Breoghania sp. L-A4: one gene and its partner. The protein of the gene in region 1 binds, or shares a complex with, the protein of each later gene. Links are inferred from orthologs where the notes say so. Each region holds a gene or a part of one and is shown on either strand. Other genes may lie near its edges. The genes, in order: D1F64_RS16905 and ctaD.

Region 1 (14,608 bases):
ATATCCCCGCTAACCCCGCACGGATATCCTGCGACCGCGGCACCCGCACTCCCGGCACGACCCGAATGAGCATTCCTCAGGCATGCACAGAAAGCGGTCATATATACGTAACTTCACGTATAAAACTCAATTCTACTGACTCAAAAACTTCTGTCGAATTCGCGCTAATTAGAAGGTTTTTAGACTGATTTTCGAGTCAAATTAGCGACGGAATTCGAATGAATGCGACAAAGTGACACGGCATGGTGTACTATAGTCCTACACTGGACGCGACAGGTGTGACTTAACAACTCAAATACCTTTACGTCACAAAATTTGCCGCGCCCGTTCTGACCTCATTCTCAGGACACGCGACCATGCCGCTCTCACCGACATTCTCCACCGCAGGCCTGCGCGCCGAGCTTCCCGCCGTCAACACGATCACGACCGACGACCTGCGCCAGGCGCTGCACAAGGGCATCGACGACTTCAAGGCCAAACCGAGCCACATCATCATGCTGATGGTGATCTATCCGATCGTCGGGCTGTTCGCCGGCCGCATCGCGGCGGGCTACGACATGCTGCCGCTGATCTTCCCGTTGATGTCGGGCTTTGCGCTGGTCGGTCCCGTCGCCGCCCTCGGGCTCTACCAGATCAGCCGCCGCCGCGAGGAAGGCCGCCCGTATGAGTGGCGCGACAGCCTCGGCATCTTCGCCAAGCCGACGATTGGCGCGATCGCGACGCTCGCGGTGTTTCTCGGCATCATCTACTTCGTCTGGCTGGCCTCGGCCATGGTCATCCACTGGATGACCTTCGGCGGACTGGCGCCGACCTCGCTGGCGCAATTCGCCACCGACGTCTTCACCACGTCGGCCGGCTGGACGCTGATCATCGCCGGCACCGCCGTGGGCTTCGTCTTCGCCGTCATCGTTCTGGCGGTGGCCGCCACCTCGTTTCCCATGCTGCTGGAACGCAACGTCTCGGCCACCACCGCGGCGCTGACCTCCGTCGCCGTCTTCCGGCGCAACCCGAAGGTCATGCTGACCTGGGGCGGCATCGTCGCGGCCGGGCTGATCCTCGGCTCCATCCCGCTGTTCGTCGGCCTGGCCATCACCATGCCGGTGCTGGGCCATGCCACATGGCACCTCTATCGCGCGGCAGTGCCGCGGTAGGGGAGCGGCGGCGAAGCGCCGGAGAAGCCTCCTGCCCCACGGCCGGCGCGCGAAATCCCCGGAGCTGTCATGCATGGGCCTGTCCCGGGCATCCATAAGGTATTGAAAGAATTGGATCCTCGGCCGAGGATGACGGGGGAGGCCGAGCGCGCGCCCTTGGCGTCCCCTCCGGCACGAGAGTCACCCGACGACCGCTCTCCAGATCCGCTGCCATCGCGCAGCGGCGCGGTGAGGTGCGCGTCTGGCAGTTGAAGTGGACGGGGACCGGGCGTTTGCTGCGGTGTGAACCAACGGCGGCTCTGCGGACTTTGCTGCCGTTGGCCAAAACAATTCTAAGGTCCGCATAATGGCGCATTGCGACCCATACCTCAGGAGAGAGCGGGATCGTCGCGCTTCCCTTGTGGATAGGTCTTCAGCACCCTCATCGCCAGAAGCGTGTTCCACCGACTGGGTTGCCGCGGTTCTTCCATTTTGAAATGCACCTGTCCCGGATGGGCGGCCTGCAGTGGCCAGCGACCATCCGGTCTTCGCTTCGACATCAGAACGCCAAAGGCATCCGCCATGCGATCGTCCCACGGTGCCCCAGCGACGCGGAAGTGATCCAGACAGCGCAGGATATTGTAATACCAACGCGGCGGGAACGACAGCTTCAGAAAACTCTTGTTGATGATCTGGCCCGTACGGTCCGATTTGAACAGCCGGTGTAGCAAGATGAAGTCTCGCGCCTTGGCTGCGGCTTGCTGCAACTCACCCAGCCTGTAGCGATAGCCAGTATCGGCATATTCCTGAATGCCCTCCAGCACGGACAGCGTGGAATGCAACGAGGAGTGGTGCGCACCGGAGCGGTTGCTTCGACAGTTAAACCCGCCATCCGTCATATGCTCGCTCAGCAAGAAGTCCACCACCGATTTCAGCTGATCTTCGGGCATTCCAAAGTAGCTGGCATAGTTCAGCACCATGCCGTTGACGCAGACATCGCTTGTTTCATTGCCGCGGTTGCAGAGTATCCCGCCATCGGGGCCCATGAGATCGGCAAAGATGTCCCGAATGCTGTCGCGGATCAGCGGGTGGTCCGGCGCGACACACAGTGTTTTAAGATCAAGCAGCGTATAGTGCGAACTGATCCATTTGGGTTGATAAAACCTGTCACCCCAAGACCCGTCAGGATTGCGGGCGGCGAGAAATCTGGCGCCCCACCCCTCAGTCGCAATCTGCGCTCTTATGTCGGGCCGTTCCTCATCCAGAAGGTCACGACACGTTTGGTACTGGATCGCTGGATCACCCTCGAGAAGCCAGTCAATGATTGCTACATCACTCATCCGAAAATGATTGCATATCAGCCCTCTTCTCATCTTGATGCAGGTCACGGGCTGCATTGCTCTTGGAGCCGCATCCCAGTTAGGCGTGTCCGCTTTGCACTGCTTCGCGGCAAATTGACCAAAGTGCAGCATTTGTCAAAATGGGCCCGAAGCGGTCCTTCGCGGCACCCGGTGCAAACGTCGGCTCCGGGCCGAAATCCGAAGTTCGATTGTTTCCTTCCAGCCCTCAGCCGTCATCCCCGACTTGATCGAGAATCCAATCCAAGTCTCGGCATTTTCCGGATCGCGTTCGAGAGCACGCATGTGCCCATTGCAGACCCTTTTGCCTGCCGCGCGCAGAGTGGATCCCCGATCAAGTCGGGGATGACATCGGTGGGTGGGATGGCGTGGAGCAGGTAATGCAGCCTGCGCACTCATGCCTGACCTGGCATCCATTCTGACAGGAGCCAGCAGGGACGTGGCCCATGATATCGTGAGGCCAGCCCGCCCCGTGACATCACGGCACGTGTCTGCGGCGCATCACTGCGTGCCGCACCGCGCACGGGATGACGGTGGCGCCGCTGGTTTGCCCCCTACCCCACCGCGCGGTCGACGATGGCGGCGGTGAGCAGCAGGCCGAGCTGCACGAAGGAGGCGAGGAAGTTGGCGCGCGCGGCCTTCGGGCCGGGGTCGCGGACCAGATCGACGCTCTTGAGAACAAAATAGGCCCCGCCCGCCAGCGCGCCGGCAAGATAGATCACGCCCATGCCGAAGACCACCGGAACCACCGAGACGGCGACCAAGGCAATGGTGTGGCCCAGCGTGATGCGCGCGGCCTTCGCGTCGCCGACGATGACGGGCAGCATCGGCACGTTGGCCGCGGCATAGTCCTTGTGCAGCACGGTCGCGAGGCTCCAGAAGTGCGGCGGGGTCCACAGAAACAGCACGACCGCCAGGGCGATGGCGGCGGGCGACAGGGCCGGGTCCACGGCGGCCGAACCGGCGAGAACCGCAAAACTGCCCGCGAGCCCGCCCACCACGATGTTCCACGCCGTGCGCTGCTTCAGCCACACGGTGTAGACCACGCCGTAGACGAAGGCGCCGGAGAAGACATAGAGCGCGGACATCACGTTGAGCGCCCAGGCGGCGGCGGCCACGGCGAACGCGAGAATGCCGAGGATGATCGCCAGCCAGGCGGGACCGGCGTGAAACTCGCCGGTGACGAACGGCCTGCGCCGCGTGCGCGCCATGCGCGCGTCGAGATCCCGCTCCGCATACTGGTTGAAGGCGCCGGCCGCGCCCGACGACAAAAACACCGCCAGCAGGAGCACGGAAACCTTCCAGGCGGGCAGCGCGGGACCCTGGGTCATCGCCATTCCGGCGGCCGCGCACAAGGTGATGGCGAACCCGATCCGCAGCTTGAAAAGCGCCGACAATTTACCAAGCGTCATGGTCATTCTTGCTTCCCCCCGATCACGCATCCGTAACAGGAACCAGATCAATAACACACCATAACCGGTTGCGGCACAATCGAATTTGTCGCCTGACCGAGCGGAAGTCTTAGTATCTTCCACGACCCATTTAACTGTGTTAACGTTCCGGCACGCATGGATCGCGAGTTCGACTCGATACGTTCAGAGTTGGGGCATAATAACCATGATAATAGCGATTGCACTGATAATATTGGCCGCCGGCTCTGTCCTTTTCCACTTCATGAGCCCCTGGTGGTCCACGCCCATTGCGTCGAACTGGGGCTATATCGACAACACGATCACCATCACGTTCTGGATCACCGGCGTGGCCTTCGTGCTGGTGGTCGGCTTCATGGTCTATTGCCTGATCAAGTTCCGTTACGTCGAGGGCCGGCGCGCGGACTACGAGCCGGAGAACAAGCGGCTGGAGGTCTGGCTGACGGCGATCACCGCGATCGGCGTCGCCGGCATGCTGGCGCCCGGGCTCTTCGTGTGGAACCAGTACGTCACCGTGCCCGAGGACGCCGTCGTCGTCGAGGTCATGGGCAACCAGTGGCAGTGGAGTTACCGCCTGCCCGGCGCGGACGGCAAGCTGGGCACCACCGCGGTCGAGCACATCGACGACAACGCCTTCGGCCTCAATCCCGACGATCCCGCCGGCCGCGACGACATCCTGATCGAGGCCGCCGATCTGCACCTGCTGCTCGACCAGCCGGTGAAGGTTCAGCTGCGCTCGATCGACGTGCTGCACGATTTCTACGTGCCGCAGTTCCGCGCCAAGATGGACATGGTTCCGGGCATGGTGACCTACTTCTGGCTGACGCCGAACAAGGCGGGCACCTACGACATCCTGTGCGCCGAGCTCTGCGGCGTCGGCCACCACGTCATGCGCGGCGAAGTGGTCGTGGAGGCGCAGGAGGACTACGACGCCTGGGTCGCCGAGCAGGAAACCTACGAGCAGTATATGGCCCGCAACGCCGCGCCTCGCACGCTGGAGGTCGCGCAAGGCGAACCGGCGGCCAAGGCGACGGCCGACGCCACGCCGCAATAGCGCGCCCGACACCGCGCCGGCGCGAAACAGACACGGACGCATCCCGTGAGCCGAGGAGCCGCTCGAGAATGGCCCCGGCGGGAGGAAACGGAAGAGTACAGACATGGCCGACATCACGCCGACAGACGTGTCCCCCACCGCGGACGGGCACATTCGCGAGGCCCAGGTGGGAGAGATGGAACTCTACCACCCGCACAGTTTCTGGACGAAATACGTCTGGAGCCAGGACGCCAAGGTCATCGCGATCCAGTATTCGGCCACGGCCATGGCCATCGGCCTCGTCGCGCTGGTGCTGTCATGGATGATCCGGCTGCAGCTCGGCTTTCCGGAGGTCTTCGACTTCATCGACGCCAACGCCTACTACCAGTTCGTCACCATGCACGGCATGATCATGGTGGTGTACCTGCTCACGGCGCTGTTCCTCGGCGGTTTCGGCAATTATCTGATCCCGCTGATGGTCGGCGCGCGCGACATGGTGTTCCCCTATGTCAACATGCTCAGCTTCTGGATCTACCTGCTCGCCGTGATCGTTCTGGCGGCCAGCTTCTTCACGCCGGGCGGACCCACCGGCGCCGGCTGGACGCTGTATCCGCCGCAGGCCATCCTCAGCGGCACGCCGGGGCAGGAATCGGGCATCATATTGATGCTGGTCTCGCTGATCCTGTTCATCGCCGGCTTCACCATGGGCGGGCTCAACTATGTGGTGACCGTGCTGCAGGCACGCACGCGCGGCATGACATTGATGCGCATGCCGCTGACCATCTGGGGCATCTTCACCGCCACCGTGCTGGCGCTTCTGGCCTTCCCCGCGCTGCTGGTGGGCTGCGTGATGATGCTGCTGGACAAGGTGCTGGGCACCAGCTTCTTCATTCCCGCGATCGCGGAATTCGGCCAGCGGCTGGAGTATGGCGGCGGCAGCCCGATCCTGTTCCAGCATCTGTTCTGGTTCTTCGGCCATCCCGAGGTCTACATCGTCGCCCTGCCGGCCTTCGGCATCGTCTCCGACCTGCTCTCCACCCACGCGCGCAAGAACATCTTCGGCTACCGGATGATGGTCTGGGCCATCGTCGCGATCGGCGCGCTGAGCTTCATCGTCTGGGCGCATCACATGTATGTCTCGGGCATGAACCCCTATTTCGGCTTCTTCTTCGCCACCACCACGCTGATCATCGCGGTGCCCACGGCGATCAAGGTCTACAACTGGGTGCTCACCCTGTGGCAGGCCAACATCCACCTGACCCTGCCGATGCTGTTCTCGCTGGCCTTCATCGTCACCTTCGTCAATGGCGGCATCACGGGGCTGTTTCTGGGCAACGTGGTGGTCGACGTGCCGCTGTCGGACACGATGTTCGTGGTCGCCCACTTCCATATGGTGATGGGGGTCGCGCCGATCCTGGTGATCTTTGGCGCGATCTATCACTGGTATCCGCTGATGAGCGGCCGGATGCTCAACACCACGCTCGGCCACATCCACTTCTGGGTGACCTTCCTGGGCGCCTACCTGATCTTCTTCCCCATGCATTATCTCGGCTTCCTCGGCGTGCCGCGGCGCTACTTCGAGCTGGGCGAGACCGCCTTCATCCCCGAATCCGCCATGTCGCTCAGCGCCTTCATCACCGTCATGGCGCTGACCGTCGGCGCCGCGCAGATAGTGTTCCTGTTCAACCTGATCTGGAGCCTGCGCCACGGCGAGAAGGCGGAGCCCAATCCGTGGAAGGCCAATTCGCTGGAATGGCAGACCCCGGTGGTGCCGCCCGAGCACGGCAACTTCGGCGAGGAGCTGCCGGTGGTCTACCGCTGGCCGTACGACTACTCCGTGCCCGGCGTCGTGGACGACTTCATCCCGCAGAACGTTCCTCCCAATGAGGTGAGCCGGACGTCCGCGGGCCGGACGGCGGCCGGCCAGACGGCGGGGGCGACATGAGCCTGTTCAGCCAGATCACGGCGAAACCCTGGACGCAGGCGCAGGCGTTGATCGACAACGCGCATACGGGTCCCACGTTCGCCCTGCCCAGGGCGTCGCTCGGGCTGCGGGTGTTCCTCGGCGTGGTCACGGTGCTGTTCGTGCTGCTGATCACCGCCTATGGCGCGCGCATGGTGCAGGAGGACTGGCGCCCCACGCCCCCGATCAGCCTGCTGTGGACCAACACGGTGCTGCTGATCCTTGGCAGCGGCGCGCTGCAGCTGGCGCTGATCGGCTCGGAAACCGGCCGCACGCACTGGCTCAACCGCGGCGTGGCGTTCGGCGGAATTTTCACGCTGGCCTTTCTCGGCGGGCAGATCGTCGCCTGGAACCAGCTCAGCACTCTGCCGGCGTTCGAGGTTACCAATCCGGCGATCGCGTTTTTCTACATGATCACCATCGCGCACGCACTGCACATGGGCGGCGGCATGGTGGCGCTCGGACGCGTGACGACCCGGCTGTGGCGCGAGGGCGACACGGAAGAGGTTCAGGGAAGCCTGGGGCGCTGCGCGCTCTACTGGCACACCCTGCTGATCATCTGGCTGGTGCTGTTCGGGCTTTTGTTCTCCGGCAACGAGAACCTGGGTTTCCTGCTCACGCTCTGCGGACTGAGATAAGGGCCCGGCCGACGTACCGGAGCCGCAAGGCGGGCTTATTGGAAGGGGGAAGGACGTGGCAAACGCTGCAACACACGAGCCGAACAACATGAACGGCTTCGTCGAGGACTGGTCCACCGACCAGCAGGCGTTCCGCAACGTGTCCTGGGGCAAGGCGATGATGTGGGTGTTCCTGCTCTCGGACACCTTCATCTTCGCCTGTTTCCTGCTGTCCTACATGACGGTGCGCATGTCGACGACGGTCGACTGGCCGCTGGCCTCGGAAGTCTTCGCGCTGCACGTCGGCGGCACGGAATTCCCGCTGCTGCTGATCGCCATCATGACCTTCGTGCTGATCTCCTCGTCGGGCACCATGGCCATGGCGGTGATGTACGGCTACCGCAAGGACCGCAAGACCACGGCGCTTTTGATGCTCGCCACCGCCTTCTTCGGCGCGATGTTCGTCGGCATGCAGGCGTTCGAATGGACCAAGCTGATCGTCGAGGAGGGGGTGCGGCCCTGGGGCAACCCGATGGGCGCGCCGCAGTTCGGCGCCATCTTCTTCATGATCACCGGCTTCCACGGAACCCATGTGACGATCGGCGTGATCTTCCTGCTGATCATCGCGCGAAAGGTCTGGCGCGGCGACTTCGATACCGGCAAGCCCGGCTTTTTCACCTCGCGGCGCGGCCGCTACGAGATCGTCGAGATCACCGGCCTGTACTGGCACTTCGTCGACCTGGTGTGGGTTTTCATCTTCGCATTCTTCTATCTGTGGTGAGGCAAGGCGCATGGCACATGAGGCAACCCACGAAGGCACGCGCGGCACGGCAGTCGCGGAGCCGGCGCACACGCAGGAACACCCCATCTCCACCTATTTCTGGGTCTGGGGGCTGTTGTTCGTGCTCAGCTTCTTTTCCTACATGGTGGATTATCTGCACGTGCAGGGGCTGTTGCGCTGGTCGCTGATCCTGCTCTTCATGATGGCCAAGGCGGGGATGATCGTCGCCTATTTCATGCACATGGCCTGGGAGCGGCTGGCGCTGATCTACGCCATCCTGCTGCCCCCGTCGCCGTGCTGATCTTCGTGGCGATCATGGTGATCGAGGCGGACCACACGCTGTTCACCCGCATGCTGTTCTTCGGCGCGGCGGGCTGAGTGTCGGGCATCTGAATTCAATTGACGCCGGCTGCGGTCTTCCGTGGAACCATATTGGGTTTGCACGCGTTTTAATACACGAGGGAAGTGTCGGGTCTGGCGCGCCAGCGCAAGGATGACCTGCGTGCCTGCGGCCGTGCGATCCGACAGCTCGCAGCGCATGCAGGCATAGTTGCGACGGCGCGGTTTGACCGTGCCGCTTCCGCTCGCCAAAACCGCCCAAAAGAAAAGAGAAAACCATGTCCATGTTGAAAGTGATCGAAGTCCTCGCCCAATCCGACAAGAGCTGGGATGACGCGGCCAAAAATGCCATTGCGGACGCCTCCAAGTCGGTGCGCAACATCAAGTCCATCTACATCAAGAACATGGAAGCGACCGTCGAGAACGGAACAATCGCGATGTATCGCATCAACGCCAAGATTTCATTCCTTCTCGACGAATAGAGCTTCAGACGCGAAATCGGACACCGGTTTTGCGTCCGATGCGGATACAGATCCCGGGGCGCCCGTTCCGGGTTCATCAGTTCGTACGGCGCTCCGGGCGCGGCTTGCACCACTGAAGCGACGGCGCGGTATCAGCCGCGCCGCATTCGTTGCGGCTCGATTTCCTGAGCGCACGGCGGATCCCGCCCAGTCGCGCCAAGAGAATTTCCCCGACAAACAGGATCGATCCTTTTGGGCCAAACCGGATTGACCCGCAAGGAGCCGGACAGAGGGCTGCGCCCCACGCCCGAGATTGTCGACGCGGCGGGCGGCCGGTTTGGGCCAACGCTTTTGGCGGACCCGGGACGGCCCTGGAGACGCAATGACGTCTTCTGATCATCCGCGAGGCTTTTCCCCACGATATCGGAGATGGGTCTCTCGACGCTCCTTTTGGTCATCGACACAATTCCTCACCACGAAATGGGTCTCTTCGGCAAGCAGACGCATTCAATCAGCGGCGATTTGATCAATCGCATGTGCGTATGAGGCGCGAAGGGCGACAATGAACCCCGAGGCAGCAACCAACGGACGGGCGCATGCAGGCGGCACAGACGGAAACGGCGAACGACGCGGCGGCGCGCGCGACGCTCAGCGCGCACGGACTGACGAAGGTCTATGGCACGGGCGATCTGGCCGTCTGGGCTCTGCGCGGGGTTGATCTCGAGCTTTACGAGGGCGAGCTGATCGTGCTGCTGGGGCCTTCGGGCAGCGGCAAGTCGACACTTCTCAACATCATCGGCGGGCTGGACCGCCCCAGCGACGGCACGGTGGCCTTTGACGGCGCCGAGGTCACCGGCTTTGACGACGCGGCGCTGACCCGCTACCGGCGCGACCACGTGGGCTTCGTGTTCCAGTTCTACAACCTGGTGCCGAGCCTGACGGCGGAGGAGAACGTCGCACTCGTCACCGAGATCGCCGCCGATCCGATGACACCGGCCGATGCACTGCGACTCGTCGGTCTCGGCGGCCGGCTCACCCATTTCCCCGCCCAGCTTTCCGGCGGCGAGCAGCAGCGGGTGGCGATCGCGCGGGCCATCGCCAAGCGGCCGCGCATCCTTCTGTGCGACGAGCCGACGGGCGCGCTGGACAGCGAAACCGGCGTCGTGGTGCTGGAAGCCATCGAGCGCATCAACAAGGAGCTGGGCACCACGACGGCGCTGATCACCCACAACGCGGGCATCAGCGCCATGGCCGACCGGGTGGTGCGGCTGGCCGACGGCCGCATCACCGGCGTCTCGCGCAACGAGACAAAAACCGCCGCATCGCAGATCGACTGGTAGACCCCGATGATCCGAGGCATCGCGCACCCGCTGAACCGCAAATTGCTGCGCGACCTGTGGCATCTGAAGGGCCAGGTGCTGGCCATCGCCGTGGTGATCGCCACCGGCGTCGGCGTTCTGGTGATGGCGTTGGGGGTCACCAATTCGCTGGAGGCGACGGCGGACGCCTACTATGAACGCAACCGCTTCGCCGACGTCTTCGCGCATGTGAAACGCGCGCCCAAGGCGCTTGCGCGCAAGATCGCGGCGCTGCCGGGCGTGCAAAGCGTGGAACCGCGCATTGTCCAATACGCCACGCTCGACATCGACGGCTTCGGGGAACCGGCCACCGCCCTGCTCTCCTCCCTGCCCGACGCATCGCAACCCGTGCTCAACCGCCTGACGCTGAAGAAGGGCCGTCTGGTCGATCATTCGAAGCCGGACCAGGTGATCGTCAACACGCGGTTCGCCGAGGCCTACGGCTTCGACATCGGCGACACGGTGCGCGCGCTCATCAACACGCAGAAACGCACCCTGCGGATCGTCGGAATCGCGCTGTCGCCCGAACACACCTACGCCATCGGCCCCGGCCAGTTGATGCCCGACGACAAGCGCTATGCCATCTTCTGGATGGGCGAGCGGGCGCTGGCGGGCGCGTTTGATCTCGACGGCGCCTTCAACGACGTGACGCTGACGCTGCTGGCGGGCACGGATCCCGAGGACGTCATCCAGCGGCTGGACCGGATGCTGGCGCGCTACGGCGGCAGCGGCGCCTATGCCCGCAAGGACCAGATATCCAACTGGTTCCTGATGAGCGAAATCCACCAGCTCAGCGTCATGGCGCGGCTGCTGCCCGCGATCTTTCTCGCCGTCGCCGCCTTTCTCACCAACATGGTCATCAACCGGCTGATCGCCACCGAGCGAGGCGTCATCGGCCTGCTGAAGGCCTTCGGCTACTCGGATCTCGAGGTCGGCTGGCATTACATGAAGCTGGTGATGGCCATCGCCGGCATCGGGATCGCGCTGGGCGCGGCGCTCGGCGCGGCGCTCGGGCACATGACCACCGGCATCTACGCCGAGATGTACGCCTTCCCGTTCCTGATCTTCCGCCCCGCGCCCGAGAGCTTCGCCATTGCCGGCGGCTTGAGCCTTGCCGCGGCGGTGCTGGGAACGCTGAGCGCCGTGCGCCGGGCGGTGAGACTGGCGCCGTCCGAGGCGATGCGCGCGCCCGCCCCGCCCGTCTTCGCCCGGAGCCTTCTGGCCAGCAGCCGCATCGCCGCGAGCCTGGACCAGCCGACGCGGATGATCTTTCGCCAGATCTTCCGCTGGCCGCTGCGCTCGAGCCTCACCGTGCTGGGCATCGGCATGTCCGTCGCGGTGCTGGTGATGGCGCTGCAGTGGATGGACTCGATCGCGCGCATGGTCGATACCTATTTCATCGCCGCCCAGCGCCAGGACGTCAGCATCAGCCTCACGGAGGTGCGCGACGGATCCGTGCTGCGCGCCTTCGAGGGCCTGCCCGGGGTGATGGCGGTGGAAGGCGAGCGCGGCATCGATGTGCGGCTGCGCTTTCAGGCGCGCTCCAAGCGGCTGCGGTTGAACGGCGTGCCGGCGCACCAGGGCCTCAACCGGGTCTATGACGAGGCCGGCGGCGCCATCGACATGCCGCCCGGCGGGCTGGTGATCTCGTCTAAACTCGCCGAGATCCTGAACGCCCGGGTCGGCGACCGGATCACGCTCGAGGTGCTGGAGGGCCGGCGGCCCACCGTTACCGTGCCCGTGGTGCAGATTTTTGAGACCTACATCGGCTATCCCGCCTACATGCGGCTTGCCGCGGTCAACCGGCTGATGCGCGAGGGCGACACGATCACCACCGTTCACCTGCGCGTCGACCCGCGCGACCAGGCAGCGCTGTTTAAAAGGCTCAAGGACACGCCCTATGTCTCCTTCGTCAATCTGCGCGAGGCGGCGATCACGCTCTTCAACGACACCATGGCGCGCACGCTTTACGTCTTCGTCGGCATTTTCGCCGGCTTCGCGGCAGCCCTTGCCGTGGGCGTGGTCTACAATTCCGCGCGCATCGCGCTGTCGGAACGCGGCCGCGAACTGGCCACCTTGCGGGTGATCGGCTTCACCCGCTTCGAGATCTCCTACATTTTGCTGGGCCAGAGCCTGGCTCTGACCCTTGCCGCCCTGCCCGTCGGCTGTCTGCTGGGCACCTGGCTGGCGCTGGGCATGGCGGCCTCCTTCGACACCGAACTCTACCGGGTGCCCGCCGTCATCGAGCCCTCGTCCTATGGCATCGCCATGCTGGTGACCTTGGCGGCCGCCGCCGTCTCCGCCCTGATGGTGCGCCGGCGGCTCGACCGGCTCGACCTGATCGCCGTTCTCAAGACACGGGAATAACCAATGAGCATCACCCTTCGCCGTCTGATCCTGTGGGGAATTCTCGCGCTTCTCGTGGCGCTGGGCATCGCCTACGCCCTGTGGCCGCGGCCGGTTCCGGTGGATCTGGCGCGGATCGACCGCGGGCCGTTGACCGTCAGCATCGATGAGGAGGCCGAGACCCGCATCCGCGACATCTACGAGGTTTCGGCGCCGGTGACCGGGCGGGTGCTGCGCATCACGCTGGAGGTGGGCGACGACGTGGTCGCCAACCAGACGATCATCGCGCAGCTGCAGCCGATCGATCCGGCGTTTCTCGATCTGCGCACCGAGGCCGAAATGCGCGCGGCGCTGCAGGCGGCGGAAGCCGCGCGCGACCTGGCCCAGGCCAATGTGGCCCGCGCGCGCGCCGAGCTGGCCTTCGCGGAGACCGACCGCGCCCGCATCCGCCAGCTGGCGGAAACCGAGACCGCCTCCAGGCGGCAGTTGGACCAGGCCGAGCTGACGTACGACACCCGCCAGGCGGAGCTGGCCACGGCCCAGGCGACGCTGGACATGCGCATGCACGAACTGGAACGCGCCAGGGCGCAGCTGATCCCGCCGGGCGAGCTGATCGACCAGCGCGACGGCTGCGCCTGCGTGCCGGTGCAGGCGCCGATCGACGGCAAGATCCTGCGGCTGATGCAGACCAGCGAGGGCGTGATCAACGCCGGCGCGACGATCGCCGAAATCGGCGATCCGCGCAATCTGGAGGTGGTGACGGACCTTCTGTCGGCGGACGCGGTGCGCGTGGAGCCGGGGCTTGCGGTGATCATCGACGACTGGGGCGGCGAGGCGCCGCTGTCGGGCGTCGTGCGCCGGGTGGAGCCCTTCGGCTTCACCAAGGTCTCCGCGCTCGGCATCGAGGAGCAGCGGGTGAAGGTGGTGATCGACCTGACCGACCCGCCCGGGGCCTACGCGCGGCTGGCGCATGGATTCCGGGTGGAGACCTCCATCGTCCTGTGGCGCGGCGAGGACGTGCTGGTGCTGCCGCTGACCGCGCTGTTCCGCAAGGACGGCGCCTGGACGGTGTTCGCCGTGCGCGACGGCCGCGCCCATGCCACCGAAGTCCGCATCGGCCACGCCAACGGGCTGCAGGTGGAGGTGCTCGAGGGGCTCGGCGAAGGCGACACCGTGGTCGTCCACCCCGCCAACCAGATCGCCGACGGCACGCGGGTCGCCGCGCGGCAGCAGGAGTGAGGCGCGCGGCGTACAGGGACCAGGCCGATCTGCAGGCAGCCACGCGAAGACCCCTTGCGATTTCATGATGCACGCCCTCCGAGGATGCCAAACGCACGGAGCGTGCTCGCCCGGACGGCCAAGCGACGCTGAGAAACCGGGTCGGGATTGCTCCTCCCGATGCCTGCCGTGGCAAGGCGCTGGATCCTGGGCTCGATCCCGGGGGAATTGATCCTTCCGCCTCCGGTGGATGAGCGGACGGGCCCCGCGCAAACCGGTTGCCTGTCCCGCGCCGATCCGCTATTGAAACCGCACCGGCATCATGCGCCGCGCCGCACCCGTAGCTCAGCTGGATAGAGCGCTGCCCTCCGAAGGCAGAGGTCACAGGTTCGAATCCTGTCGGGTGCACCATTTCCAGTTAAATTCGGTGCCTTGCGACGCAAGAACCTAGCGCATCACAGCGTGACGGCTTCGAAAGCATTACAGCGGTATGCGGAGGCGCGATTCAGGCGAATATGTGCCTGCCTCGCGCGCTTATCGGTTTCGGGCCCTGAGCTCTTCCAGGCCTTCTTCC
Region 2 (14,655 bases), 2.7 Mb from region 1 along the record:
ATGATGATCTGTCGCCGAATGCAAAGATCTTTCGGTGTGATGTCGCGTTGACGGTATTTGACCGGATACCTGAGAATCGCGGCCGGGTTGCCGACATGTTCATCTCCCGGGCCTTTGCGGAACTGGAGATTGGACGCGGCGAGGATGCGCGCCGCGATCTTCTCAAGGCCTTGAAATATCTGGGCGTTCGTCCGTCTTCAACCGGCTTTCGCGCGGGTGGTCGCCTTTCCAAGAGAACCTTTAGGTTGTTCGTGTGGGGAAGCGGGCTCGATCCCTCGTCAACGGCGGCTGCGGCCTGGACGGGTGCGCTATCGGATTTGCAATTTGGAACCAAAGAGAACAGAGAGAAAGAGAAAGAGAAAGCGCGGGCCGTCTGGTCCGAAGTCAAACGGGAACTCTTGAAAGAACCCGTCGACGGCTCCGAATAGACAAACTGCTTTTCAAAGTTTATTCGCAAGCGGCCCCGCGACGCGCGCCGTCTGTGACGAGGGCGGGGCGGGGTGCGTCCGGCGCTGGCCCATGGTGGACCTGACGGGCGACCGGACATGCCGGGCAAGGGCGCCGGGGCCGCGGCCGCCGGTGCGCAGACCCTTGCGGACAAGCTCGGTTTCCAGCGCGATCGGGTTTGTGAACAGCACGCCGTTGAGGCCGGCGCGGATCGCGCCGCGCACGTTGCGTCTCGAATCATCGACCATCACGGTGTTTTCAGGCGTGTGACCGTGCAGCGCGCAGATCTTGTGATAGACGGCGGCATCGGGCTTGCGGGCGCTGAATTCCGCCGAGACATGGGCCGAGGCCCCGAACAGGGCGACGACCTCGGGCGCGCATTCCGTGATCGTCTCCTTGAGCAAGATCGGATTGTTGGTCAGCATGGCCACGTCGACGTGTTTCATCAGCCGCCGCGCCAGCGAAAAGAGGCGCGGTTTCGGCGCCACCATCGCGCGGCGGATGCGGATCCAGGTCTCCCGGTCAAGCTCTACGCCGAGGCGGCGGGAAAAGCCGTCGAGATACTCCACGCCGGTGGCGGGGTGTCCGGCTTCCGCGCCCGCCTCGAAGTCGGAGCGGAAGATCGCCTGGTCGATTTCCTCAGGGGAACGGCCGGACAGCTCCGACAGGGCCCGCAGGCGGACGCCGTCGCGCTTGTCGTAGAGCACCCCGTCCATGTCGAAGATTACGAAAGAGATCGCCATGCCTCGTGCCTCCCGGTGTCAGGCGGCCGGTGTCAGGCGGCGAGGCCGCCGATGGCTGCCATGGGTGTCGCGTGGAGGGACGGGGGCCGGTTCGGTGGCGACACGCCATGGCGTGCCGCGAACGGCTGAGTGATCGCCGACCCGCGCGTTTGGTCCCATCCGCACACCCCGTGAGATCGCGGTTGCGTGACCCCGGGTGCGCGCCATTTCTTCTTACATAGAAGCCATGACGTCATGGTCAAGGCGTCGGGAGGCGGCCGTGGCCATGAAGGCACGGCGGGCGCATGGGGCAATTCATGCAAATATGCCACCTGGAATACCTCTCCCATGGGGAGAGGTCGGCGCGAAAGCGCCGGGTGAGGGGAGCCGGCCTTACCGTACGCCTGAGAGATTTGATCCCCTCACCCTGGCCCTCTCCCCATGGGAGAGGGACGGATACGGGAAGAGGCGGAGGCGGGCGGCCTCAGGCGGCCGTGCCGCCCACCGTCAGCGCGTTGATGCGCAGGGTCGGCTGGCCGACGCCGACGGGCACGCCCTGGCCCTGCTTGCCGCAGGTGCCGATGCCGGGATCGAGCTTCATGTCGTTGCCGATCATCGGCACGCGGGTGAGCGCGTCCGGGCCGTTGCCGATCAGCATGGCGCCCTTGACCGGCGCGCCGATCCTGCCGTTCTCGATGCGATAGGCCTCGGTGCAGGAGAACACGAATTTGCCTGACGTGATGTCGACCTGGCCGCCGCCGAAGGAGACGGCGTAGAGCCCGTTCTTCACCGAGGCGAGGATCTCGGCCGGATCATGCGCGCCGGATTTCATGATGGTGTTGGTCATGCGCGGCATGGGGATGTGGGCGAACGACTGGCGGCGGCCGTTGCCGGTCGGCTGCATGCCCATCAGCCGGGCGTTCTGCCGGTCCTGCATGTAGCCCACCAGCTTGCCGTCCTCGATCAGCACGGTTTCCGACGTGGGCGTGCCTTCGTCGTCCACGTTGAGGGAGCCCCGCCTGCCGCCCAAGGTGCCGTCGTCGACCACGGTCACGCCCTTGGAGGCCACCTGCTGGCCCATCAGGCCGGCGAAGGCAGACGTCTTCTTGCGGTTGAAATCGCCCTCCAGCCCGTGGCCGACGGCCTCGTGCAGGAGAATGCCGGGCCAGCCGGCGCCGAGCACAACGTCCATCTCGCCGGCGGGCGCCGCGACCGCGTCAAGATTGACCAGCGCCTGGCGCAGCGCCTCGTCGACGGCGTAATGCCAGTTGTCCGGCGTGATGAAACCGCCATAGCCCTCGCGCCCGCCCATGCCGTGCGAACCCGATTCCTGCCGGTCGCCCTCGCCGGCGACGATCGAGACGTTGAAGCGCACCAGCGGGCGCACGTCGCGCACCCGGTGGCCGTCGGCGCGCAGGATGTCGACCACCTGCCAGGTGCCCGCGAGCGAGACGGAGACCTGGCGCACGCGCGGATCGAGCGCGCGGGCGTGGGCGTCGATCTCGGCGAGCAGCTTGACCTTTTCCTCGAATGTCGGCGCGCCGAGCGGGTTCTCGTCGCCGTAGAGCGCGGCGTTGGTGCGCGCGGGCGCCGCCGCATAGGTGCCGGAATGGCCGGAGGTGACGGCGGAGACGGCATCGGCTGCGCGCTTGAGCGCGGCCTCGGATATCTCGCCCGAATGCGCGTAGCCCGCGGCCTCACCGGCCACCGCGCGCAGGCCGAATCCCTGCGTGGTGTCGAAACTCGCGGATTTCAGACGGCCGTTGTCCCAGGCGAGACCCTCGGACTGGCGGTATTCGAGAAACAGCTCGCCGTCGTCGGCGCCGGCGAGCGCGTCGGCGGTGAGCCGGCGGGCCGTGGCCTCGCCCATGCCGGATGCCTCGAGAAGGTCGATTGGCGCCGCAAGGGTGGGGGTCTGATCGCTCATGATGGGTCCGTTCGCTGGGGCTCGATGAGGCCGCGTGGGCGTGCGTGCCGCCACTGCAGGTCGATTGCTCGGGGTTGTGACTCATATAATAGGGTGTTTGCGGGAAATTTCACCCTCGCGATTTGCCGGAGCCGCGGGCGATGCCGTGATTCCCCGCGCCGGGGCAGCGCGTAGGGCATCGTCCCAGCTTGATTTTTTTAAACTTGAGTATATCATTCATGTTAATTGGATGCAGCCGATGCGCTCCTGTCCTCTCTTCCTCCCGGGAGCGGACGCCCCCAGGGATCGCCCGGCGCAGATCAGGCATGGACGGCGCGCGATTCCCCGCGCGCGCCGTCGGCCTGCGCACAGGAGATCTATCCGTGAGCGACGATCGAGGTTTCGAGCCCGGACAGCGGACAGGCGTCAAGACGGGCGGCCATGCGCCGCTGACGAGCGCCGGCATGGGCTGGTCGGATTTTCATGCCATGGCGGCGGCGCGCGGCGAGGGCATGCATCCCGCGCTGCTGGCGGCGATGGAGCGCGACCGGATCGCCAGCGTCAAGGCGGCGCTTGCGCAGCGCGACGCCGCGCGGGCGGCGTCTGACGGGCAACATGGCGGCAACGCCCGCACCGGTTCCCCGGCGCGGGCGAAGGCACTGTGATTTTTGTGGATTTCGCGGCGCACGCGCGCCGCAGGGCTTGAGCGCGCGGCGTCCCGGGCGGCAGTGAAGCCGCCGTCACGCCCGCCTATTCCAGGGCGTCGTAGCCGGCGGGAAAGCCATTCAGCGAAATCGGGATGCCGATGCCTTCCTCGGGCGTCTGGAAGATGATGAAGGTGGCAAGCTTGCCGGTCTTCATCTTGTCCAGCAATTCGTCCTGCAGGATCACTTCGGCGATGCAGCCGTTGGGAAGGCAGCGCACGAAGCCGGCGCGGCCGATGTCCGCCCCATCCACCTTGAGACCCAGGCCGAAGGGCAGCAGCACGCCGAGCGGCGCCAGCACCCGCAGGATCTTGGCTTCCTTGTCGGCCGTTTTCAGCACGATCACCGAAAGCCCCACGTTCTCGCGGTCCTCAGCGGTCACGTTCTGGATCAGGGCGCATTGCTCGCCCGCCGCGCCGGGCGGCGTGTCGCAACGGATCTGCCAGTCGCCGTGCGAGGCGCGCACCGCGCCCTGGGCCGCTGCGGGAGCCGCCATGCCGATCGGCAGGAGAGCCGCCATGCCCAGGGCAGCCAGGCGTGAAGTCAGGGTGGGCACATCAACCTCCGATGCGATGCAGGAGCCCGGCGACCGAGCTCTCGTGATACGGGAGCGCTTTTCGAACTTGGGCGCCGGTGGGGCGCCGGTTGGCGCTTGCCGGGACGCTCTGGCTCGGGCGAGCGAATCGTTGCCGGCCCGACGGCCGACGTTCGAGCAGACATTGCCCGACTCGGGCTCCGTTTGCCAATCCCGTGCTCTTGCTTATCGCATGAGATGGCGGAATTGCGGCGGTGTCACGGCCTGTCATCCGTATTCCTTACGCCATAGTGCGAATGCGGGATTGCGAACGGCTGCCGCTTGTGGTTTTTGTGCGCCGAAATCAGGAGAAACACGCGTCCGCCGAAGCTGCGCGGTCTCTCGTTGGGGAAGGTGCATTGGGTGCGGCACATCGCCGCCCGGTACGGTTTATCGGGTGCCGGTGAATTGTGTTTGCGCCTAATATGCCGCCCCGAACCAGGTCTTGATACTGCCTGCCGCTCGCCGCGCCGGAAAAATCGGTGTATGGCAGGGCGCAGGCAACGCGATTCATCCCGCAGGGGCGCGGGAGATGAAAGGGAGCGCTACAAGGTGACGAATCCGCTCGATCGTTTGATGGGTATGGCCAAAACCGGCGTCGGCGGGTTGGCCGCGCTGCTGGGCGCAGGCGTGAGCGCCGCGTCGGCCGCGCAGCCGGAAGATTGGCAGATCGGCTTCCAGCCGGCGGCCACCGAAGTCATGCACGACATCACGTACTTCAACAACTTCACGCTGTGGATCGTGATCCCGATCGTGCTGCTCGTGACGGCGCTGCTGGGCATCTGCATCGTCCGCTTCAACGCGAAAGCCAATCCGACGCCGTCGCGCACCACGCATAACACGTTGATCGAGGTTCTGTGGACGGTCGTCCCGATCCTCATCCTGGTGGTGATCGCGGTGCCGTCGTTCCGTCTGCTCTACAAGGAGCTGGTGCTGCCCGAGACCGAGCTGACCATCAAGGCGACCGGCTACCAGTGGTACTGGGGTTACGAGTACGCCGAGGACGGCATGGAAGACGTCTCCTTCGACAGCCTGATGCTGACCGACGAGGACCGCGCGGAGCGCATGGCGGCGCGCGGCCAGACCGAGAAGCAGGTTCCGCGTCTGCTGTCGGTCGACAACCAGCTCGTCGTTCCGGTCGACACCAACGTTCGCGTCCAGGTGACCGCGGCCGATGTGATCCACGCCTTCGCGATGCCGGCTTTCGGCGTCAAGGTGGACGCCATCCCCGGCCGCCTGAACGAGACCTGGTTCCGCGCCGACGGCACCGGCGTCTACTACGGCCAGTGCTCGGAGCTTTGCGGCAAGGATCACGCCTTCATGCCGATCGCCATCCGCGTCGTCACCAAGGAGCAGTTCACCTCCTGGGTCGAGGCCGCGAAGGACGACATGGACGCAGCCAATGCGCTCCTGGCGTCGATGATCGACGCCGATGCGAGAAACCAGACCGCCGCGACCGGTGCGGCGACCTTGACGGTCGCAAACCGCTAGTCGACGCAGCAGACAAACCCATGCGAGAGGCCGATTAAGGCGCAGGCACCTTGGCGCCGGCCCGGCCACGATACCAGGGAGATACACATGGCGGCTTCCGACGCCCACGGCGCTCACGCCCATCCGACCGGCTGGCGGCGCTATATCTACTCGACCAACCACAAGGACATCGGCACGATGTACCTGATCTTCGCGATCTGCGCGGGGATCCTGGGTGGTTTCCTGTCCGTCGCCATGCGCGCGGAGCTGCAGGAGCCGGGCATGCAGATCTTCGCCGATCCGCATATGTTCAACGTGTTCACCACGGCGCACGGCCTGATCATGATCTTCTTCATGGTCATGCCCGCGCTGATCGGCGGCTTCGCCAACTGGTTCGTGCCGATCATGATCGGCGCGCCGGACATGGCGTTCCCGCGGATGAACAACATCTCCTTCTGGCTGCTGCCGCCGGCGATCACGCTGCTGGCGCTGTCGATGTTCGTCGAAGGCCCTCCGGGCGGCATGGGCGTGGGCGGCGGCTGGACGATCTATCCGCCGCTGTCGACCTCGGGCCAGCCGGGCCCCGCCATGGATCTGGCGATCCTGTCGCTGCACCTCGCCGGCGCGTCGTCGATCCTCGGCGCGATCAACTTCATCACCACCATCTTCAACATGCGCGCGCCGGGCATGACGCTGCACAAGATGCCGCTGTTTGCATGGTCGGTGCTGGTCACCGCCTTCCTGCTGCTGCTGTCGCTGCCCGTTCTGGCCGGCGCCATCACCATGCTGCTGACGGACCGCAACTTCGGCACGACCTTCTTCGCGCCCGAAGGCGGCGGCGACCCGATCCTGTTCCAGCACCTGTTCTGGTTCTTCGGTCACCCGGAGGTCTACATCCTGATCCTTCCGGCCTTCGGCATCGTCAGCCACATCATCTCGACCTTCTCCAAGAAGCCGATCTTCGGCTATCTCGGCATGGCCTACGCCATGGTCGCCATCGGCGTGGTCGGCTTCATCGTGTGGGCGCACCACATGTACACGGTCGGCCTGGATGTCGACACGCAGGCCTACTTCGTCTTCGCCACCATGGTGATCGCGGTGCCGACCGGCGTGAAGATCTTCTCCTGGATCGCGACGATGTGGGGTGGCTCGATCACCTTCCGCACGCCGATGCTCTGGGCGATCGGCTTCATCTTCCTGTTCACCGTCGGCGGTGTGACCGGCGTTCAGCTGGCCAACGCCGGTCTCGACCGCTCGCTGCATGACACGTATTTCGTGGTGGCCCACTTCCACTACGTGCTGTCGCTGGGCGCGGTCTTCGCGGTGTTCGGCGGCTGGTACTACTGGTTCCCGAAAATGTTCGGCTACATGTACAACTCGTTCCTCGCCAAGTCGCACTTCTGGGTGACCTTCATCGGCGTGAACCTGGTGTTCTTCCCGCAGCATTTCCTCGGGCTCGCCGGCATGCCGCGCCGCTACGTCGACTATCCCGACGCCTTCGCGGGCTGGAACTACGTCTCGTCGATCGGCTCCTACATCTCGGCCTTCGGCGTGATCATCTTCCTGGTCTGCGTCGTGGAAGCCTTCATGAAGAAGCGCATCGCGGGCGACAACCCGTGGGGCGAGGGCGCGACGACGCTGGAATGGACCCTGTCCTCTCCGCCGCCGTTCCACCAGTTCGAGACGCTGCCGCGCATCAAGTAGGCGCTCGCGTCCAACCGATTGTGACCGGCGCCGGACTTCTCCGGCGCCGGTCGCGCACCGAAAGACCCATGCCCCGCGCTATCCGCGGGGCGCTTGAGACAAGGCCGAACGCATGTCGCTCGTCGAGCGCCACGATACCGCGGTGTCCCAGACCGCCTGGACCGGAGGCACCGGCACGGTGGGCGATTTCTTCGCCCTGCTGAAGCCGCGCGTCATGTCCCTGGTGATCTTCACCGCCCTCGTCGGCCTGGTGCTGGCGCCGGGCGCGCTGCACCCGGTCCTCGCCGCCATTGCGCTGCTGTGCATCGCCATCGGCGCGGGCGCCTCGGGCGCGCTGAACATGTGGTACGACGCGGACATCGACGCCGTCATGTCGCGCACCCGCGGCCGGCCGATCCCGTCGGGCCGCGTCACGCCGGAAGAGGCCTTCGCCTTCGGCATGACCCTGTCGATCGGCTCCGTCGTGACCCTTGGGATTGCCGTCAACTGGCTGTCCGCCGGGCTGCTGGCCTTCACGATCTTCTTCTACGTGGTGGTCTACACCATGTGGCTGAAGCGCTCGACGCCGCAGAACATCGTCATCGGCGGGCGGCCGGCGCGCTGCCCCGATGATCGGCTGGGCGGCGGTCACCGGCACCGTTTCGATCGAGAGCATCACGCTGTTTCTCATCATCTTCATGTGGACGCCGCCGCATTTCTGGGCGCTGGCGCTGTTCAAGTCGGCCGACTACAAGGCAGCCGGAATTCCGATGCTGCCGGTGGTCTGCGGGGACACGGTGACGCGCAACCAGATCCTGCTGTATTCGGTGCTGCTGGCGCCGATCGGCCTGGCGCCGACGCTGCTCGGCTTCGCCGGCTGGCTGTATGGCGCGAGCGCCGTGGTCCTGGGCGCGGTCTTCGTGTGGCTGGCCTTCGACGTGTGGCGCAAGCGCGAGGGCGCCGTGGCGCACAAGGCATCCGTGCGGCTGTTCATGTTCTCTCTCGTCTATCTGTTCGCCCTGTTCGCGCTGCTGCTCGTCGAGCATGTGGCCGGATGGACGGCGATCGCACCAGGACTGTAAGGACGATGGCGATGAGCAACGATGGGATCCGGCTGACCGACGAGCAGCAGAAGCGCCGCCGTTCGCGCAATGTGGCGATCGGCCTGGCGCTTGCCGGCATGGTGGTGCTGTTCTACGTGATCACCGTGGTGAAGCTGGGCGTCAACATCCTGGACCGGCCGCTGTAGGGCGGGCCTTCCGGCAGAGCAAGAGCGAAGACCGATGCAGGACGAACGCAAGGACAACAGGCAGACATCCGCCGCCCGGGGCAACCGGACGCTGGCGCTCGCCTGTGTGGTCTTCGTCGGCTGCATGGTGGGCGCGGCCTATGCCGCGGTGCCGCTCTACCAGCTGTTTTGCCGGGTGACCGGATACGCGGGCACCACCCAGCGCGCGGAGAGCGCGCCGGTGAAGGTCATCGAACGCACGATCGAGGTGCGGTTTGACGGCAACGTGGGCAACAGCCTGCCGTGGGACTTCAAGCCCGAACAGCGCCACATCGTGCTGAAAATGGGCGAAGTCGCGCAGGTCGCCTACGCGGCGGAAAACACCTCGGCGCACGCGACCGCGGGCACCGCGACCTTCAATGTCACCCCGTTTCAGGCGGGCGCCTACTTCAACAAGCTGGACTGCTTCTGCTTCACCGAGCAGGTGTTAAAGTCCGGCGAGAAGAAGGATATGCCCGTCGTGTTTTTCGTTGATCCCGAAATGGACAACGATCCTGATCTGAAGAGCGTGAAGACGATCACTTTGTCCTACACGTTCTTCCCGGCGGATCTGCCGGAACAACCCATCGCGGCGGTCGGCGGCAACGCCGAGCCGAATAAACTTTAAGACCCGGACGGTGCCAACCGTCCCGGCAGCAAGGGAGCTCGGGGAGCAAGCCATGGCCGAAGCCCATACCAAGAACCACGACTATCATCTCGTAGACCCCAGCCCTTGGCCTTTCCTGGGCTCGATGGGCGCGTTCATCACGGCGATCGGCGCCGTTGGCCTGTTCCGCCACACCCGCGGCGAGGAATTCGTGCTGTTCGGCATGAACCTGGCCGGCTGGGGCATCTTCACGGTCGGCATGCTGCTGGTGCTCTACACCATGTACGGCTGGTGGCGTGACACCATCCGCGAGGCGCACGCCGGCGACCACACGCGCGTCGTGCAACTTCACCTGCGCTACGGCATGATCATGTTCATCGCCTCCGAGGTGATGTTCTTCGTGGCATGGTTCTGGGCCTATTTCGACGCCTCGCTCTATGCCGGCGAGGCGATCCAGTTCGCCCGCGTGGAAGCCACAGGCGGTCACTGGCCGCCGGTGGGCATCGAGACCTTCGATCCGTGGCACCTGCCGCTGCTCAACACGCTGATCCTGCTGACCTCGGGCACCACGGTGACCTGGGCGCACCACGCGCTGCTGCACGACGACCGCCAGGGCCTGAAGTGGGGCCTCGCGCTGACCGTGATCCTCGGCGTGATCTTCTCGCTCTGCCAGGCCTACGAGTACAGCCACGCCGCCTTCGGTTTCTCGGGCAACATCTACGGCGCGACCTTCTTCATGGCGACCGGCTTCCACGGTTTCCACGTGATCGTCGGCACCATCTTCCTGGCCATCTGCCTGCTCCGCGCGATGAAGGGCGACTTCACGCCCAAGCAGCACTTCGGCTTCGAGGCCGCCGCCTGGTACTGGCACTTCGTCGACGTCGTGTGGCTGTTCCTCTTCGTGGCCGTCTACGTCTGGGGCGCGGGCGCACCCGCCGCCCACTAAGAGTCCCGTTCGGGCGGCCTGAGGCGTCTGTCGCCGCGATGCTCAGCGTCGCGGGGACGGATTGTCCAAGTGCCGCCCGAATTGTATGTGCCCGCAGCAAGGAGACAGCGCGATGACCGATCACGACAAGGCGCTCTACGCCCCGCAGTCGCCGCTGTCCACCGCGCTCGGGTGCACCTGTCCGCGCTGCGGCCAGGGGCGGCTGTTTGCCGGTTTCCTCAAGACCGCCAAGCGGTGCTCCAACTGCGGGCTGGATTTCGAGTTCATCGATTCAGGCGACGGCCCGGCGGTGTTCATCATCATGATCGTCGGCTTCATCGTGGTCGCCTGCGCCATGGTGGTCGAGATCAAGTACATGCCGCCGATCTGGCTGCACATGGTGCTGTGGCTGCCGCTGACGATCGTGCTGTCGCTTGGCATGCTGCGGCCGCTGAAGGCGCTGATGATCGCGCTGCAGTACAAGCACAACGCCCGGGAGGGCCGTCTTGGCGAAGAAGACTAAGATCGACCGCTGGCCGAAGGATCCCGCCGCCCGCGCGGCGCGCGCGCTGGTCATTCCCGGCATCCTTGTGCTGATCGTCTTCGTCGTGCTGCTGACGCTTGGCAACTGGCAGATGCGCAGGCTCGCCTGGAAGGAAGCGCTGATCGCGCGCGTGGACGCGCGCTTGGATGCGGCGGCCGTTCCGCCGCCGGGACCCGAGCGCTGGGCCGGCCAGACCGTCGAGGACATCGACTACCTGCGTGTGGGCTTCTCCGGCCACTATCTGCCTGGCGAGTTGCACGTGTACACGGCGCTGGCCAATCCGCGCGGCGCCTATGGCGGCCCGGGCTATTGGATCGTCTCGCCGTTCCAGACGGAGGCGGGCTGGTTCGTCTTCGTCAACCGCGGCTTCGTGCCCGATGCGCGCAAGGAACCCGCCTCGCGGCCGGGCAGCGCCGCGCCGGAGGGGACTGTCGAGATCGACGGCACCATCCGCCGCGCGGAACCCGCGCAGACGTTCACGCCCGACGCCGAACCGGAGAAGAACGTCTGGTTCGTGCGCGATCCGTCCGAGATGGCCATGGCCTTCGGGCTGGACGCCGCCAGGGTCGCGCCGTTCACGGTCGACCTGCGCGCCAGCCACGCCAGCGAAGGCGCCCTGCCGCAGCCCGGCGAGACCATGGTGCGCTTCAACAACCCGCACCTCGGCTACGCACTGACATGGTACGGCGTGGCCATTGCCTTGCTGGGCGTGTTCGGGTCGTCGCCTACGACCGGACCAAGCGGATGTACAAAGCAAAACGGGGACCGAAGGTCCCCGTCCGCTGTGATGGATTGCCGGATTGCTCAGACGAGTGCGAGCAGCGCCGCGGCGGAGGACGCGACGGCCTGACCGGGCTGGTCCTCGACGTTGAGCGCCTTGACCACGCCGTCCTCGACGACCATCGCGTAGCGCTTGGAACGGATCCCGAGTCCGCCCGCCGTGGCGTCCAGTTCCAGGCCGACGGCCTTGGTGAACTCCGCGCTGCCGTCGGCGAGAAACACCAGTTTGCCCTTGCCGCCGGTGGCCTCCGCCCAGGCGTCCATGACGAAGACGTCATTGACTGAAACCACAGCGATCGTGTCGATGCCCTTGCCCTTGAAGGTGTCGAGGTTCTCCAGGAATCCGGGCAGGTGATTCTTGTGGCACGTGGGCGTGAAGGCGCCCGGCACGGCGAACAGGATCGCCTTCTTGCCGCCGAAGACCTCCTGGGTGGTGGTCTCGGCCGGTCCGTCGGCCGTGGTGATCTTGAACGTGGCGTCGGGCAGACGATCGCCAACCTGAATTGTCATGAGTAGATCTCCTCTGGATGACGCGCGGCGGGGCGGAGGGCTCCGCCCGGCTTGCCGTCTGTCGCATTGTGTCTGGTGCGCGCCGTTTGCGCCGGCTGCAAGCCTCACATAGGGGGTGAAAGGGGAAAAGTTCAACCGCCGCGTCGGCGAAACACACTGTCTCGCGCACCGGCATGGCGGACGTGATCCTCCTATTGCAGCTCTTCCGATGACAGGATCCAGGTCTGATCGACGGCCTTTTCGCCGTTGATCAGCGTCAGCCGCAGCGACGCGCTGTCGCCCGCATACACCAGCCCGTCGAGCGGCAGCGTCCACTGGGCGAGGCCATCGCGCGTGCCGGCGGGATCGGGCACCGTCAGATAGGAATTCTCCGGCCCCTCGACAAACAGTTCGGCGGGCGCGGAGGAATCGCTCAGCGCGGCGGAGAAGGTGAGGACGCGGGGCCGCGCTTGACCGACCGTCACCGCGCGCACCGACAGCGGATCGTCCGCCGTGGCCGGCCGCGGCACACGGGCGCGCGCTTCGTCGATTTGCGCGGCGGCGTCCGGGTCCGCGGGCCCGCCGGCGGACATCACCAGGCTGAGTTCGTCCTGCAGCGGCACACAGACCTCGGCGCAGACGCCATAGGTCACGGTGACGTTGAGCAGCAACGGCTTGGCGGGGTCATGAGGCCGCACGGCCAGCGGCAGCACCACCGACCCCGTGTAGCCGATCGACGTGGAGAATCCGTCGAACTGCCGTTCGGGTGCGGGGAAGGCGAGATCCGCCGAAGCCAGGTTGACCGACGTAGAGAAATCCGCGCTGGTGCCGATGCCGCTGTCGCCGGGAAAGCGCCAGTATGTCTTCCAGCCGGGTTTCAGCCGCAGCTCCAGCCCGGCCTGCAGGGTGCCGTCGGCGGCCGGCGGGCCTCCCGCCGAGATCAGCCGGATTTCGCCGCCCATGGAGCCGCGCCAGGAGGTGGACCCGGCGAGCGCCGGCGTCGCGGCCGTCCCGATCAGCACGAGTGCCGCGAGCAATGCCGAGCCCGGCAAGGCGGAAGAGGGTGCGACAAGCGAGGATTTGTTCTGCATGATGCTGCTTCTACGCCCTGCGCGAGGCCGCGTCAGCCCGTATGATCCTCATTTCTGCGTGAGGTGCGGGCATTGGCGACATTGTCAGCCGTTAACAAACGCTCAATCAAGCGCTAAGCTGGTGCATCCGGGGAGAAATGAAACGATCGAAGCGGATATGCCCATGTCCATGCACGCCGACACCGCGCGCAGGTATCTCGACGGTCAGCTGCTGATCGCCATGCCCGGCATGGCGGACAGCCGGTTCGACCGCTCGGTCATATACGTCTGCGCTCATTCCGCCGATGGGGCCATGGGGATCGTCCTCAATCAGCCCGCCGGCAATATTTCCTTCCCCGATCTGCTGCAGCAGCTCGACATCATCTCCGACGACCAGGCGATCCTGCTGCCCTCCGGCATCGACGAGATTCAGGTGCACCGCGGCGGGCCGGTGGAGACCGGCCGCGGCTTCGTGCTGCATTCGCCCGACTATTTCATCGAGAACTCGACATTGCCGATCCAGGAGAACGTCTGCCTGACCGCGACGGTGGAGATCCTCAAGGCCATCGTCGACGGCGACGGGCCGCGCAACGCGCTGCTCGCCCTGGGCTACGCGGGGTGGGGCGCCGGCCAGCTCGAAAGCGAGATCCAGGCCAACGGTTGGCTGAACTGTCCCGCCGACCCGGGGCTGATCTTCGGTCCCGATCTTGACGGCAAATACGACAACGCCCTGCGCAAGATGGGCATCGCGCCGGGCATGCTGTCGAGCGAGGCCGGCCACGCGTGAGGCGCGCCTCTCGTCTCCGGCGATCCCGTCTGCAAAACCCGCCAAGAGCGACGCTTGCCGCTGGCAGGCTTCATGGGTAGTGTGCGCGCGCCGAACTGGACCACCCGCAGATGCGCGGCGGCCGTAGCAGAGGAACCGGCGGCTTGAAATATGTGAGCACGCGCGGCACCGCGCCCGAGCTGGATTTTTCCGACGTCTTGTTGAGCGGCCTCGCGCGTGACGGCGGGCTGTATGTGCCCGCCGAGTGGCCGCAGCTGTCGGCCGCGGCCATCGCCGGCTTCGCCGGACGCCCCTATCACGAGGTCGCCTTCGAGGTGATCAGCCCGTTCGTCGGCGACTCCATCGAGCCGGATGTGCTGCGCGACATGATCCGCGACACCTACGCCGGCTTCCGCCACCCGGCGGTGACGCCGCTGGTGCAACTGGCGCCCAACCGCTTCGTGCTGGAGCTGTTCCACGGCCCGACGCTGGCCTTCAAGGACGTGGCGATGCAGCTGCTGGGGCGGCTGATGGACCACGTGTTGAGCGCGCGCGGCCAGCGCGCCACCATCGTCGGCGCCACATCGGGCGACACGGGCGGGGCGGCGATCGAGGCCTTCAAGGGCCGCGCGCGCACCGACATCTTCATCCTGTTTCCGCATGGCCGCGTCTCTCCGGTGCAGCAGCACCAGATGACCACC

Evidence for each region.
Region 2: the proteins of D1F64_RS16905 (region 1) and ctaD are in contact, whole or in part, in a solved structure (PDB 7CUB), measured with the Escherichia coli proteins. The link is inferred for Breoghania sp. L-A4 from one-to-one orthologs.

The regions. Positions count from the first base shown.
Region 1 is NZ_CP031841.1:3,701,858-3,716,465, forward strand. What follows is about bases 6,602-9,476. They hold D1F64_RS16905 (heme-copper oxidase subunit III family protein), read left to right. Parts: upstream 6,602-7,640; coding sequence 7,641-8,312; downstream 8,313-9,476. Other genes in these bases: D1F64_RS16895 (cbb3-type cytochrome c oxidase subunit I), read left to right, coding at 6,602-6,896; D1F64_RS16900 (cytochrome-c oxidase), read left to right, coding at 6,893-7,552; D1F64_RS16915 (dodecin family protein), read left to right, coding at 8,930-9,133. Outside these bases: D1F64_RS16875 (DUF2189 domain-containing protein), read left to right, coding at 357-1,151; D1F64_RS16880 (hypothetical protein), read right to left, coding at 1,520-2,527; cyoE (heme o synthase), read right to left, coding at 3,043-3,906; coxB (cytochrome c oxidase subunit II), read left to right, coding at 4,106-4,972; more of D1F64_RS16895, read left to right, coding at 5,076-6,601; D1F64_RS16920 (ABC transporter ATP-binding protein), read left to right, coding at 9,709-10,452; D1F64_RS16925 (FtsX-like permease family protein), read left to right, coding at 10,459-12,837; D1F64_RS16930 (HlyD family efflux transporter periplasmic adaptor subunit), read left to right, coding at 12,841-14,055; D1F64_RS16940 (NAD-dependent epimerase/dehydratase family protein), read right to left, coding at 14,569-14,608. UniProt on the Escherichia coli protein: Cytochrome bo(3) ubiquinol terminal oxidase is the component of the aerobic respiratory chain of E.coli that predominates when cells are grown at high aeration.
Region 2 is NZ_CP031841.1:1,014,394-1,029,048, forward strand. Bases 5,308-8,229 are described here. They hold ctaD (cytochrome c oxidase subunit I), read left to right. Parts: upstream 5,308-5,931; coding sequence 5,932-7,527; downstream 7,528-8,229. Other genes in these bases: coxB (cytochrome c oxidase subunit II), read left to right, coding at 5,308-5,844. Also shown: D1F64_RS04750 (hypothetical protein), read left to right, coding at 1-428; D1F64_RS04755 (HAD-IA family hydrolase), read right to left, coding at 441-1,190; metalloprotease TldD, read right to left, coding at 1,654-3,039; D1F64_RS04765 (hypothetical protein), read left to right, coding at 3,459-3,740; D1F64_RS04770 (invasion associated locus B family protein), read right to left, coding at 3,826-4,299; more of coxB, read left to right, coding at 4,930-5,307; D1F64_RS23085 (hypothetical protein), read left to right, coding at 8,600-8,755; D1F64_RS04790 (cytochrome c oxidase assembly protein), read left to right, coding at 8,790-9,401; D1F64_RS04795 (cytochrome c oxidase subunit 3), read left to right, coding at 9,454-10,326; D1F64_RS04800 (DUF983 domain-containing protein), read left to right, coding at 10,439-10,828; D1F64_RS04805 (SURF1 family protein), read left to right, coding at 10,812-11,699; D1F64_RS04810 (peroxiredoxin), read right to left, coding at 11,654-12,139; D1F64_RS04815 (protein-disulfide reductase DsbD domain-containing protein), read right to left, coding at 12,331-13,209; D1F64_RS04820 (YqgE/AlgH family protein), read left to right, coding at 13,373-13,975; thrC (threonine synthase), read left to right, coding at 14,119-14,655. UniProt on the Escherichia coli protein: Cytochrome bo(3) ubiquinol oxidase is the terminal enzyme in the aerobic respiratory chain of E.coli that predominates when cells are grown at high aeration.